DNA from 3 places in the Sanguibacteroides justesenii genome. Region 1 is predicted to be linked to each of the others. Evidence: riboswitches for the same ligand, from Rfam matches in the RefSeq annotation. Region 1 holds a riboswitch; each other region holds the start of a gene.
What was found. A riboswitch is a leader RNA that binds a small molecule or an ion and turns the genes downstream of it on or off. The one in region 1 is predicted to bind cobalamin.
Positions count from the first base shown of each region.

Region 1 (4,631 bases):
TTGGTACCCGGCATGGGATAACACTCCACGACCTCGTATTGTTGATTCAGCAGGTTATTGATTTCTGCCGTCAATCGGATTTTTGCCTTCTTCCACAGAAATGTCTTGGAAGCCGAAAGGTCGTTTGTATACCACTCTTTGGCTTTGTTTTCAGGAATATTGGCGCTCGATTCGTAACGTTTTCCGGTATAGATGAAGCTGTAGTTCAAATCCCAGCTTTTATAACTGCCGTTCAGGATTGCGGATCCGCCATGCCAGGGAATATAGGGGATCTGATCTCCGTAAAAAGGACTTCCCGGTTTACTGAAATCCTGAGCCTTCTGGTAGGTATAGTTTATTCGGGTATCGAGCAACCAATGACGTTTGAAATTCCAATGCGATTGTAAGGCAACATCCACTCCTCGAATTTCGACCTCTCCCAAATTGATCATTGTCCAGCGAAATTGGTTGGAGGTCGGAATGGCGATGATTTTATCGGTTACTTCGTTATAGTAGCCGTCGACTTGAATTTCTAAACTTTTTAGTGCCGAAGAGGTAAACTGGCGGGCATAGGTGATACCGAAATCGTATTGGATCGTGTATTCCGGAGCCAGATTTTTGTTCCCGATAAAGGTATAATACAGATCATTCAGGGTGGGCATCCTGAATATTCGTTTGTAAAATGCCCTGAAATTCAAATCTTTTTCCTCCCAGGGTTGCCAGGAAAGGACAATGGTGGGGGTATACTTTTGTTTACTGTCTGCAGCTGCATTTGTAACGCGAGTTTTATCATTGACGAAGGTACCCAGTAGACTTGCCTGTATGTTCAAACGCTGGAAATTAATAGCCGTAGCCAGTGCGATTAAGCCCGTGTAACGGGTAGGATAGACAAAATCGACGAGGTCTGCATTCAATTTATTCCATTGGAAATCGGCAGATAAATTTAGATTCCATCCGGGAAGAACGTTGAACAGGTTGGCGGAAGAAAGATATACCTCTTGTTGGCGATAGTGGTTGTTTACATACATCGTAGAAGCGTCCAAGCGGGGATCGGAAAGATAATGCAGGTAATCGTAAGCGTATTTGCCGTTGATAAGCATGCTGTAACGGTTGAAGTACTTTTTAAAGGAGCCTTGTAGAAAAAAATTGGAATCCCATTGTCGATCCTGATTTTTAAATTTCCCGGGCTCTTCACGTACCGAGGCTCCGGGATATCCTCTTTCCGAATGATAGAAATAAGTTTTTGCTTTCCATTCTCCCTCTTTGAGCTTGCCGAAAAGACCGTATTCTGCTCGAATGGCGTATACATCCCCGTTCTTACGTATTTCAGTGGTATCGTAACCGTTTTTCTTCCGGTAACTGAATTTGTATTTTCCGTTGGTATACATGTATTCTGCGCTTAATGAACCGTCGATATTTTTACCGAGTCGGTTTTCCAGCAGAAAGGAGGGATTGGCCAACCCGAAGGAACCGGTCTTAAAGGTAAATTTGGCATTGTATTTTTTCTCCGGATTGAATCGGGGGATCCTGGAGACCATATAAATGGATCCGGCTGAACCGAAGTCTTTGGCCGATTGGAAAATGGCGCTTCGTTGTCCGTTGTATAATGAAATGGACTCCATATTGTCCAACGAAAAACGTCCTAAATCGATAATTCCGTTTTGGGCATTTCCCAACTCGATCCCGTCATAGAAAACTCCGACGTGTTGAGTACCCATACTCCGGATATTAACGGTTTTCAACCCTCCGATTCCCCCGTAATCTTTAATTTGTACTCCGGAAAAATAGCGTAAAGCATCAGCGACAGAGTGGACGCTTAATTTTTGTAAAGTAGCTCCGGATAAAATTTGGACGGGAATGATCTCTTTTTGTATCTGCTTGGCGGAAACAACGGCTTCCTTTATATGATACATTTTAGTTGTGTCCTGCTGTTGGGCATAAATTCCCGGTGTCATCAACAACCATAAATTCAGAGCTATAAGATGCGAATAATTCATTTTTAGCTGTCATTAAAGTAATAAACAGCCTTCTGGAGAATATCCTGCGGTACAAATAACGAAGTTACTCTTTTGTCGTAAAGAATAAATCGGATAATGTTCACGTTTATATCCAAGCTCTACTCCCAGAAAGCTTCAGATTATAACGATATTGGCAGGTCTTCTGACTTACTCCGTTTTCAAACGCCCTTCCCATTTCGTGTCGAAACAGTGGATGTGAGTATTGTTCGAAAATTTCGGTGGAGCTTACAGCAGCGGGTCTGTTCAGGATTCTCACCTGATTCCCTTTTCACCACCTTCCGTAAAACGAAAGGTGACACCAAAATCGATTGTTTAATCGGGTGCAAAATTAGATAGTATTTAGTAATAAACAAATAAAATGTGCAATTAAAAATTCGATTTCGAAAATACAGGAATATTGCCTGTCTGAATAAAGGCTGTTACAATGATGGATAGGTATGGTAGAATAATGTACTTACAGTCGATTCACTGAAAGATGGGAGCATTATCGGACAATCGTCCGGGGAAGATAACAATGGTTAATCAGGAAAAGGAGTTAAGTAGGCTTGTCAAGTTGGTCGTGAATAATTTGACGGCCATAGCCAATAATATGATACCGAAAAATTTACGTAATACGTACACTCCTCCTTTTCCGATCAAACGTTCCACCAAAGAGACGTTTTTTAATACGATATAAACTACTGCCATGTTTAAAATAATGGCTATGATGATGTTAACGACATGACATTCCGCACGGAGAGATAAGGTCGTCGTGAGAGCTCCAGCTCCCGCAACCAAAGGAAAGACCACGGGAACGATGGTTGCGGAACCTCCCGGACCATTATTGCGGAAAACCTCGATATTAAAAGTCATTTCGATCGCTAATACAAAAAGTACCAAAGCTCCGGCTATGGCGAAGGAAGAGATATCGATATTGAATAGTTTTAATAGGGCGTCGCCGGCAAAGAGAAACGTGATAAAAATAGCTAAAGAAATTCCGGTTGCTTTTTCCGCATTGACCTTATTCCCGCTACTATTTAGATTCATGATTATAGGAGCGGAACCGGTGATATCGATCACGGCAAACAATACCATAAAGGCCGTAAAAATCTCTTTAATACTAAAATTTAATTCCATGTCGCAAAAATATAAAAAAGCAACATATTAAAAAAGAACAAAAGGTATTGTCTGTAGAATAAATAAGACAATACCTTTTTGTATATGTGCTTCCTGTATTATTCTTCCCGGATAGCCGTGATTCCGGGGAGCTTTTTGCCCTCGATATATTCGAGCAATGCACCACCTCCCGTAGAGACGTAGCTGACTTTGTCGGCTAAACCGAATTGGTTGATGGCTGCGACCGAGTCTCCTCCGCCGATAAGCGAGAAGGCCCCTTTTTCGGTTGCTTTCACGATGGCTTCGGCGATGGCTTTTGTTCCTTCGGCAAATTTGGGGATCTCAAACACGCCTACGGGACCGTTCCAAAGAATGGTTTTTGAATTTTCGATGATTTTTGCAAATTCCTTTCGGGTTTCCGGGCCGATGTCCAAACCTTCCCAGCCGTCCGGGATATTCATGGGGTCTACAATTTGAGTGTGGGCGTCCTGACTGAAAGCGTCGGCGGCTAATGTTTGGTTGGAAAGCACTAAATTAACCCCCTTTTCTTTGGCGATTTTTAGGATATCGAGGGCTAAATCCAGTTTATCTTCTTCGCAAATCGAATTTCCGATATGACCACCCAATGCTTTTTTAAAAGTATAAGTCATACCACCGCCCAAAATCAGGTTATCCACCTTGTCCATCAGATTCATGATGATATCGATTTTAGAGGATACTTTCGAACCTCCCATGATGGCTGTAAAAGGACGGGTCGGATTGTGCATTACTTTATCCACGCTTTCTAATTCTCCTTTCATGACATAACCGAAAAGTTTGTCGTTCGGGAAAAATTCGGCGATCACGGCAGTAGAGGCATGGGCCCGGTGGGCGGTTCCGAAGGCGTCGTTGATCCATACGTCTCCTAAAGAGGCCAGTTCTTTGGCAAATTGTTTGTCCCCTTTTTCTTCCTCTTTGTGGAAACGAAGGTTTTCCAATAGAAGTACTTCTCCCGGTTTTAAATCGGCTGCCATCTTTTGGGCTTGTTCTCCGACACAATCTTCCGCGAATTTAACAGGGGTATGCAATAACTCCTCTAAGTGCTTTTGAATGTGTTTCAAAGAAAACTTATCCTCCGGTCCGTTTTTCGGACGTCCCAAATGAGACATGAGAATAACAGAACCTCCTTTTTCCAATACTTTTTTTATCGTTGGAATGGCAGCCCGCATGCGGGTATCATCTGTAATTTCGAATTTGTCATTCATAGGTACGTTAAAGTCGACTCGAATTAACGCCCTTTTGTTTTTAAAATTGTAATTGTCAATCGTCTGCATATTATTTATGTTTAGATATATTCTTACGTAATTGTCATGATAAAGGTATGTATAAAATGAATTTAAACAAAGAAAAAAAGTGAAAAGGCTATCGGGGAGTCGGTTTGTCGGGAAATGAGAGAGAAAATTTGTAGGTCTCGAAAAAAATGCAGACTTTAGCTATTCATACGATACATCAGATGGATAAACATGAATTTTTTATGAAAAAGGCTTTGGAAGAAGCCTA
Region 1 covers NZ_QJPL01000002.1:372,415-377,045, forward strand. The annotation lists gene DMB45_RS04545 (TonB-dependent receptor) at 1-1,934, opposite strand, end outside; cobalamin riboswitch at 2,113-2,315, opposite strand; gene DMB45_RS04550 (MarC family protein) at 2,520-3,113, opposite strand; gene DMB45_RS04555 (phosphoglycerate kinase) at 3,212-4,405, opposite strand; gene DMB45_RS04560 (nucleoside deaminase) at 4,585-4,631, shown strand, end outside.

Region 2 (4,631 bases), 100 kb from region 1:
CGCTTTATCTAAATTGCGATACATTTTCCTCGTTTTGATTCCGTTTTCCTTGTCCTCTTCCGTTAATTCCAACTCGTAACTGTCAATGATATCCTTAATGTCATTGATATATCCGTTTACCGAGATATTCAGAAATCTTCCGACATATTCGACGTTCAAACTGTAATAGTTTGATTTTTCCGGTTTTAAATCCGGATTTCCGATGGTAATGGATCCCCGGTTCTCGTAATCATAATAGAGTTCCTGTAAGGTCGGTGCTTTGAAACCGGCGGAATAGGCAGCCCTGAAATTGAATTTTTTCAAAGAGTACATCAAGGCTAATTTAGGGGTAAACCTGTTTTTGAAATTTTCATGGTAAACGTAACGGAATCCGGGAAGGATCTGAAGTTTGTCCCATAGACGTATTTCGTCCTGTGCATAAATGGCGAGTGTATATACCTCTTTAGGTTCATCCAAGCTGCCGGGATTTTTCATGTAGTCGTCCACGTATTCGGCACCCACGGTGAATTTGTTAAAATCACCGACCCGGAATACGCTTCTCAGATTGGCATTATAGTACTTTTGACGTTTGGTCAGTTCCTCGTCGCCAACCCGGAAGGTCGTGTCGTTTTTGACCACCTGTGCCACGGTATAAAGCTTGTTATACTCGTAGTTGTCCATGTATAAATCTAAAGCAATATAGGCTTTGTTATCAAACAGGTATTTTCCTCCTACACCGCAATTGTAATCCATATAGGTCAAATCGTACGTGTAGCCTCCGTCGCTTTTCTTGTGTTGGACGGGACGGTTCACCTCCCGGTCAAAATAGCTTCCTTGGGCATAAAGCGATAGCCTCTGGTTCGGCTCGTAAGTGAAACGTTGGCTTACGATATTGGAAAAAAAGGAGTTGACGGATTCTTTCCTGGTAGGAACGACCGTATCTGCGCTTGTTTCGTAGGGACTTAATTTCCACCCGTCCGATTGGCGTCTTTGGTAAGAGGTTGAGGAGGTAAATTTACCGAAGTTCAGGTCTAAACTGGCGTTTTGGACGAAACTGGATTTTCCCCCGAACCGGGTTTTGGATTGGATGCTGATAGGTTCTTTGGGTTGCTCGGTAATGACATTGATAACTCCGGCAATGGCTTCCGAACCATAGAGGGAAGAGGCTGCTCCTTTCAGTATTTCGATTCGTTTTACCCGGCTCATATCAATACGCGACAAGTCCGTATTGCCGGAAACATCTCCCGCCATTTTTTTCCCGTCCACTAAAATTAGAATATGTTTGTTCTCCAGCCCGTTCATCGTGAAATAAGAGCCCATGACGGTCGGACGGATGTTGAAAGAGGGATTTAATAATAATAAGGCGTCCTCGAAGGAGGTGACTCCGGCTTTTCTTATTTCTGTTCCGCTTAAAACTTCCACGGGTACGGGAGAGTCTTTTAGTCTGCGGTGAGTTCCCGTACCGGTGACAACGACCTGATTCAAGTTTACGGGCGTCCGGGATAGTTTGAAAACGATCTCTTCTGTGCTACTGTTTACTTTTATGTCTTCCGTTTCATAACCGGAAAAACTGGCTCTGAGGATGTATGTCCCCTCTGCGATGTTTTTCAGGGTAAACTCACCTTTGTTATCCGTTGCGATACCTATATTCGTGCCGATCAATCTCACGTTAGCTCCCGCGAGAGCTTTTTGGGTTTTGGCATCGACGACTTTTCCTTTTAGGGTGATGCCGGCGAGTGAAACACTGACAACCGATAACAGCAAAGCTGTTAACACAACAAACTTTTTCATTACAATGATTAATTTTAGCTGTTTATAATTCTATTCCTGACCCCGGGAATAGTTATTACCTATATGTCTCGGCAGGTCTCCTGACTACGCCTAAGAACGATACCTTCCCGTCCGCAATCGGACAGTGGTGTAAGAATCTGTTCTTTGATCCTTCTTTTAAAGGACCGGGCATCACAGTAGCGGGCACTGTTCCGGATTCCAACCGGCTTCCCTCTTGTGTGTTAGCAGATATGCAACACAACACCAAAGACAGTGCAAATGTATTACTTTTTGATTTGAAATAAAAAAATACTTGAAAAAAATGACAAGTTAAATCGGAGCATAAAAAAGAGCTATATCCGGTCGAAAGGAAAATAACCTGTAGCACCCGTCCCTATGTGCTGTTCTATCTCAAAATTTTTTAATCACTCAATCTTTTTATCCGCAATCATGAATTATCATTATATTTGTCCTTCAATTCGGATCAAATGCGGAAATCACAGTTTTTAATCGGAGCGGCTTCTTCTGGAAGCGGGAAAACTACCTTTACGATCGGTTTGTTGCGGGCTTTGAAGGATCGAGGCTTGGACGTACAGCCCTTTAAATGCGGACCGGATTATATCGATACGAAGTATCACGCCATTGCCTCGGGGGAAGAATCGGTGAATTTGGATGTTTTTATGGCTGCTGAAAAGCGTGTACGGGAGGTATATGCCCGTTATGGCGAACATTCGGACGTATGCGTGACCGAAGGGGTAATGGGCCTATTCGACGGTTATGACGGCATGAACGGGAGTAGTGCGGAAATTGCCGCTTTGTTGAATATTCCCGTGATATTGTTGTTGAATGCCCGGTCGACGGCTTATTCCGTAGCCCCTGTCCTGTACGGTTTCAAACATTTTTATCCGAAGTTGCAGGTTGCGGGGGTCGTTTTTAATTTTGTCAGTTCCGCTATGCATTACTCTTATTTGCAACAAGCGTGCGAGGATGTCGGTATGGAAGCTTTGGGATACCTCCCGAAACAGGAAGATTTTGAGGTGCCTTCCCGGCATTTGGGGTTAACTCTTGATGAAACTTTCGATTTTGATGCATTTGCCGGCCGGGTGGCGAAGGTTATCACACGGACGGTAGATGTGGATCGTTTATTGGAGTTGACCCGAAGGGCTTTTGAACCGGTTGCTGTTAGTGAGAGGAGAGTAACCGAAAGATTGAGGATCGCTGTTGCCATGGATGAGGCCTTTAACTTTGTTTACCGTGAAAATATGGAGGTATTGAAACGAATGGGTGAAGTTACTTTTTTCAGTCCTTTGCGGGACCGGGAGCTGCCGTTATCGGATTTTGTCTATCTACCCGGCGGATATCCCGAGTACTATTTGCCCGAATTATCTGCCAACGGGGAAATGTTGGCTTCGATTCGGGATTATGGGGAGAGTGGAGGAAAAGTCTTTGCCGAATGCGGGGGAATGATGTATCTTTGTGATTCTATTTCGGGTATGGACGGAAAGGTATACCCTATGGCAGGCCTTTTGAAACATAGGGCGACCATGGAGAAGATGGGTTTGAAATTGGGATATCGGCGGATAGAGATCGACGGTATGGTATTCCGGGGACATGAATTCCACTATTCCCGGGTAGTGTCCGGAGATCGGTTTATCCCTACGGTTGGAAAAACATATAGTGCTAAAGGGCGGGAAACGGACACGCCGATTTATCATTATAAACACGTGTTGGCTTCCTATATCCATTTTTATTGGGATGAGGAAACATTTCAGTCCTTGTATTCGATTATTTGATTTTTGAAAAAGGATTATATTTTTTATTTTAATACGATGAATAGGAGAGGCATCCTTTCTTAAAAGGGACTATAACTTCTTTTCTCTAATCGTTCTTTTTTTTCCATCGAGGATGAGTTCGATGCTTTTTAATGACTTTATGGAAGAGGTATAATTTTCTATTTTACCGTTTGTGAGCTTGTATTCGACAATCAATTGAAATTCTCCTTTTCTCGGGATATAATATTTCCGGAAAATACTTATGACATCGTAGTATTCTTCATAAATGAACGTATTCCATTCCGAGGCCGTTTTTTCTTGGATATATATCCGGATAATCTCTTTTTTTTGTTTGTCCGTTTGGGAAAACCGGATGCAGAACGGAAGAGGTGAGTTTTCTTCCGAACGGATGGAATCTTTTAACGGGTGAACGCTATCGATTCGGGTTATACGGTCATAGGATATTTGCTGGGCAGAGGCAGGAGGTACGAATCCCCAATATAGGATGCCGAATAAGAGGCTTTTTAGAATTGGGCTTGTTTTCATAAGATAGGATATTGTAGGATCGTTATTCTCGCTATTCCAAATAAAAAAAGTATGATTAGACGCTATATCTTATAATAAAATGCTTTAAAGGTAGAAAAGTATTATCGTCTTTTAAGAATAAATATAAAAAAACGAACAAGGGATTAACTTATTGGCCTGCGATTGGGGGATATGTAACGGTTAATTCACCGATCGGTAGTTAATCTTTTCCTGTAATTACAGGATACGAGCACCCGTACATGAAAAATAAGTAGATATAAAAATGATTAAGAGATTAGATTGAGGTAATCACCTAATCTCTTAATCATAACATTACCGGAGTTTCAATGATCCGTTTACTTTTCCTTTACCCATTTAACGGCATCGGCAATCACGAGCTGAATAAATGAATAACGATATTTCTCTGATGTAAAAGGATGATCTACTCCCCTGTCGTCCAACACAACACGGGATTCTCCGGCCGGCAGGTTAAACTTGCCCAGCGATACCCAGGCTTCTTCCGGTAAGAGGTAGAGGTTTGACAAATCGAAATTTCCTTCTTGAACTTCTAAGATTATTTCCTCT
Region 2 covers NZ_QJPL01000002.1:475,856-480,486, forward strand. The annotation lists gene DMB45_RS05010 (TonB-dependent receptor) at 1-1,770, opposite strand, end outside; cobalamin riboswitch at 1,824-2,033, opposite strand; gene DMB45_RS05015 (cobyrinate a,c-diamide synthase) at 2,238-3,542, shown strand; gene DMB45_RS05020 (hypothetical protein) at 3,612-4,067, opposite strand; gene DMB45_RS05025 (hypothetical protein) at 4,403-4,631, opposite strand, start outside.
Region 2: it holds a riboswitch for cobalamin, as region 1 does, so the genes downstream of both, DMB45_RS05010 (TonB-dependent receptor) here and DMB45_RS04545 (TonB-dependent receptor) in region 1, are expected to answer to the same signal.

Region 3 (4,631 bases), 120 kb from region 1:
AATTTGTAAAGTGGTATATCGTTGTAATTACTCCAGGTAATCTCTTTTACAGGACCATGTGTTTTCGATACTTCGGCAATAGCCTTCCGGTAATCCAGATTATATTTTTCGATGGGAGGAGCAGCCGCGATGGAAGGACGGCTTCTGAACGCGTTACCTGCCTTTTTGTTATTGTTGAATAAATTGGAAAAGGTGGGTGATATGGGCGCCCATGCACTGAATAGCCAAGTACAGATAAAGATACCGAAAAAGAAACCGGTGATGTGATGCCAGCGGAACCACGGCTTTGTATAGGGAGAATGAAGAAAGCCTTTCCGGCGGGCTAGCCAGTAGGCTCGGATTCCGAGAAAGATTCCACTGATGCACATGATAAGGCTGAGTAAGCAACTCCAATACAAAAGAGTATCCCATTTTTGTATATCCTGTCGAATAGAGGTGATGTATAACCAATGGGGAATAGCTCCTATCCAGGCCCAAAAGCGTTGTTCCCGGGAAGAGAACTGTAGGATATTTCCGGTACGGGAAGAGATATAAAGTTGGTAATGTTCCGGTCCGTCAAAATAGAATTTGTAGATAGGCAGGTCTTTTTTCAATTGTCCGAAAGGAATCCATACCTCTAATTTGCGGAGTGTATCGACCTCGGTGATGTTACGATCCGGACACCAGTATTTGGCTCTCTCCTCGCAAAGGGAATAGATGGGAGAAGGGAGGATATAGGTACTGTCGGCGTAGAGATCGGTTACTTCACGCCATCTGCCGTAATGGAAAACCGGTTCGCCGAAGGGATTGTTTAAATTAAAGTTGTTCGAGAGTACATTTTGGGGTAAACGTTGCCGTATCTCGTTGATTGCGGGTAGACGAGAGGTATCCAGGGCTTCCTGGCGAGGAAGTCTTTTGTCCGGTCCTACCCGGGGAAAGGAGTGGTATATCAATACTATACCGGAAATGCACCATAAAAAACACAGTATACAGAGTAAAAGTCCGAGAATCCGGTGTACGTGAATAAAAAATTTAATCATATCTTTTTAGTTTATAGTTTTATAAATATGTTGCTTACTTCACGCCAGGAATTCATCGGAACTCTTATCGAATCGCTCGATAACGATTCAATAACGGCTTGATAGTTAAAATCTTTCATTTTTGATGAAAAACATTTCAGTAACGCTATCCTTAACCCCGAGCATATGCGTTAACTATTGGTTTCGGTAGGTCTCCTGACTCGCCCCGGATAGATACCTTCCCATTCCCTCGTATTCGCTGGAACAGTGGTGTAAGAATTTATCCGTCATATATCTTCTTTTCAGAAGAAGCGGGCATCACAGTAGCGGGTACTGTACCGGATTCTGACCGGTTTCCCTCTTGTGTGTTAGTTAGAATGATAACACAACACCAAAACGCTGCAAATGTACAATTTTTTTTGAAATGATGTTATTTCTGGAAAAATATCATGAAATAAAAAATGGTAATAGTGTTTCTAATAAAGAAATTTGTATTACTTTTGTGCCGTTTTGGTGCGATACCTCTTTTCTTGAGGTGAAACAGAATAGGGAATCCGGTGTGAATCCGGAACTGTACCCGCAGCTGTAAGTTCCTGTAAAAGAATTTTGTACTTCAATGTCACTGGTTGAAACCGGGAAGGCGGCAAAATTCGGAACAAGTCAGAAGACCTGCCAAAGCACGTAAACCATAGCTTTCGGGAACAAAAGCGAGAGGAGAAAGATAAATTTATACTTTTTACTCATGTACCCTTAAACTATGTTAATAATGCTTTATTCATTATTAATATATAGTTTTTATGAAAAAAGTTGTTGTACTAACATTATTGTTACTGGTGTGTGTCGGCTCTCTTTTGGCCGAAGATAAAGACAAAAGGAAAAAAAAGAGTATCACGGATTCGATTTTTAATATTGAAGAAGCGACGGTCTTGGGAAAAAAGAAAAGAATGGAATTAATGGGACTGAATGTACCTCTCAGATTCGTTCCGTTAAATGTATCTCTATTGTCTGCAAAAGTGCTTGAACGGAAAGGAATTACCGAATGGGTGGATGCCGTTCGTTTTCTGCCTGGCGTCCGACTGGGCAACCAGGGCGGTTTGTGGAGACGTTTTTACGTCGGAGGCTCCAATATGCCGGCCGTTTTAATGGTGGACGGTATTCGGGATGACCGGCAGAGTATTAACACGTTTCCTTTGGGGGATCTTGCTTCGGCGGAGTCTATCGAAGTGCTTCGCGGACCTGCAGCCATCCTTGCCGGTTACGGAGCCATGGGAGGTGTTATCAATATTGTGCGTAAGAAAGCCTCTCCCGAATTTTTGGCGAATGCCCGTTTCAGTTATGAGAGGTGGGATGTAAAGAAGGTAAGTTTGGGATTCGGCGGTAAATTGGTCGGACCGGTAGAGTACATGGCTAACTTGCATTACGCTACTTTGGGAGGTTGGCGTCGTATGTCTCCTCAGCGTTTATCCGGAATAGCGACATTGGGAGCTACTTTAGGCAAGAGCAGAGTTGATGTCGCCTTTGGTTTTGAAGACGACCATTATACGGTCGAATTGGGGGCTGCTCCTTATATGCCGGGGGATATGGTGGATATGGCTACCGATAAAGTGGTTATGCGTAAGGGAGATCGTCATCCAACAGCCGATTTCGGGCAGGTTTATAATGATTTTGCCAATGATTCGCATAGCCGGAAAGGGTATAATATAAAACTTGATTATGTTTATACCTTTACGAACGGTTTGAAATTGAAGGAGGTTTTTGCTTTTGATCACAGCTATCACCGGACTTCCGGAGTAGGAAGTCTTTCTTACAAAAGTGCGAAAACTCCCTTTGAAGGAGCGGATTACAAATATTATACGGAGAAGAACGGGGTTCGGGAAGCGACTTATGTGGATATAGATTCTTTGCGCCGTTTCGGGGCGAGCGGTTTTTTCCCGCGTCACGATACTTATAACAACACATTAGAGTTAACCGGCGATGCGGAAATAGCTTCTACAAAACACCATTATGCTATCGGTTGGAATTGGTCGTTATTTGATATGCGACAATATTGCGGTTGGGATAACGGAGATACCTACGGTCCGGGAACCGATGTGATGTTGTCCGTGAAAAATCCGGAACTTGTACAAGGGTACTGGATACAGAATGTATCTTCCATTTACTTGAGAAAATGGTATACAAACGGTATCTATTTCCGTGATGTATTTGAATGGAATGATAAATGGAAATTCATGGCTTCCGGGCGTATGGATTTTTACAAGAGAAGAATGATGGCCAATTTTCCGACGATCGACGGGAAATCGTTCGATTACGATAAAAAAGATATGGGAAAATGGGCGAATTTTCATGCCTCAGCTTTTACCTGGCATGTGGGAGCTGTTTATTTTCCCCGTCCAGAATTATCGATTCATATTGCCCACGGGTCAGCCTTTACTCCGAATACGACGACATATCGTGTAAATAATATCTATTTGGATAAAAACGGAAATTCGATTAATCCGGATAAGGAAGGGGATCAAATTTTCAAACCCGAACGGGATTACTCTTTTGAGACGGGAGTTCGTTATACTTTTAACGAGTGGTTGGATGCAAGCGTAAATTTCTCTTACATCCGTCGTACCAATATGGTTACGAACGTGGGAACCCGTGAGGTGGAAGAAGAGCAAGGGGATGGAACCGTGGAAGTGACTAAGATGACGGTTAATGCGCAGGTAGGTAGAGCCGATATGAAGACACTGGATATGGATGTTACGGCCCGGATTTTACCTACTCTTTCTTTGAGGGGGGCTTTATGTTTGTCGGATTATCGGATACGCTCCATTCGGGAAAGTAGTGCTTTCCCCGAATATAAGCAGACGGGGAAAAACATGCGTACCACAGGAGTACCTCGGACTACTTTCTATGTGTTTGCCGATTATACTGTTCCGACGGGGATATTTAAGGCTTTGTCCTTTCATTTGAGTGGAAACTTCCGGGACAAAATTTTCCGGGATGTAGCTTCCCGATTGTATTATCCCTCTCTTTGGTTGATGGATGGAGGCGTATTTTATACGATAAAGAGTCATATTACGTTAGCATGTAATGTAAATAATATATTTAATAAGGAGTATTTCGAATCATCCAGTCCGGTACAGGGTACTCCGAGAAACTATCAACTTTCTGTGTCTTATAAGTTTTAAATAGGATTTTGGGGTTTTAAGTGAGCTGTTTGACGAAAAAATTATTCAGCTTTTTAGGTATGTATTTTCGAATCTTCTAATTGACATTCGTCAATTGTAATTTAGATGATAGCCATTCCCTGTATACGGCCATACGGTTGTATACAGGGAATGGCTATTTCGATGCACGGAACATTATTTGTTTGTACAAGTTGTGAATGTTCTCGGATTTAGGTTTCGTAGTATGGTATGAGTGTTTCTGATTATCTTACTGGTACCCATTTGACAGCATCGGCAATTATCAGTTGAAGGTATTCACCGAATATTTTATTCGTAACGGAAGCCCCCCGGTCGTCCAATACGACACGGGATTCTCCAGCCGGTAAAGTGAACGTGCCTAAGGATACCCAGACTTCTTCCGGCGACAGGGTGGAAGTAACCGGTAGCCAGTCTGAAGTTTCTTCTCGGTTTTCTATGA
Region 3 covers NZ_QJPL01000002.1:488,949-493,579, forward strand. The annotation lists gene DMB45_RS05055 (PepSY domain-containing protein) at 1-1,019, opposite strand, end outside; cobalamin riboswitch at 1,188-1,409, opposite strand; cobalamin riboswitch at 1,493-1,689, shown strand; gene DMB45_RS05060 (TonB-dependent receptor) at 1,796-4,174, shown strand; gene DMB45_RS05065 (hypothetical protein) at 4,417-4,631, opposite strand, start outside.
Region 3: it holds a riboswitch for cobalamin, as region 1 does, so the genes downstream of both, DMB45_RS05060 (TonB-dependent receptor) here and DMB45_RS04545 (TonB-dependent receptor) in region 1, are expected to answer to the same signal.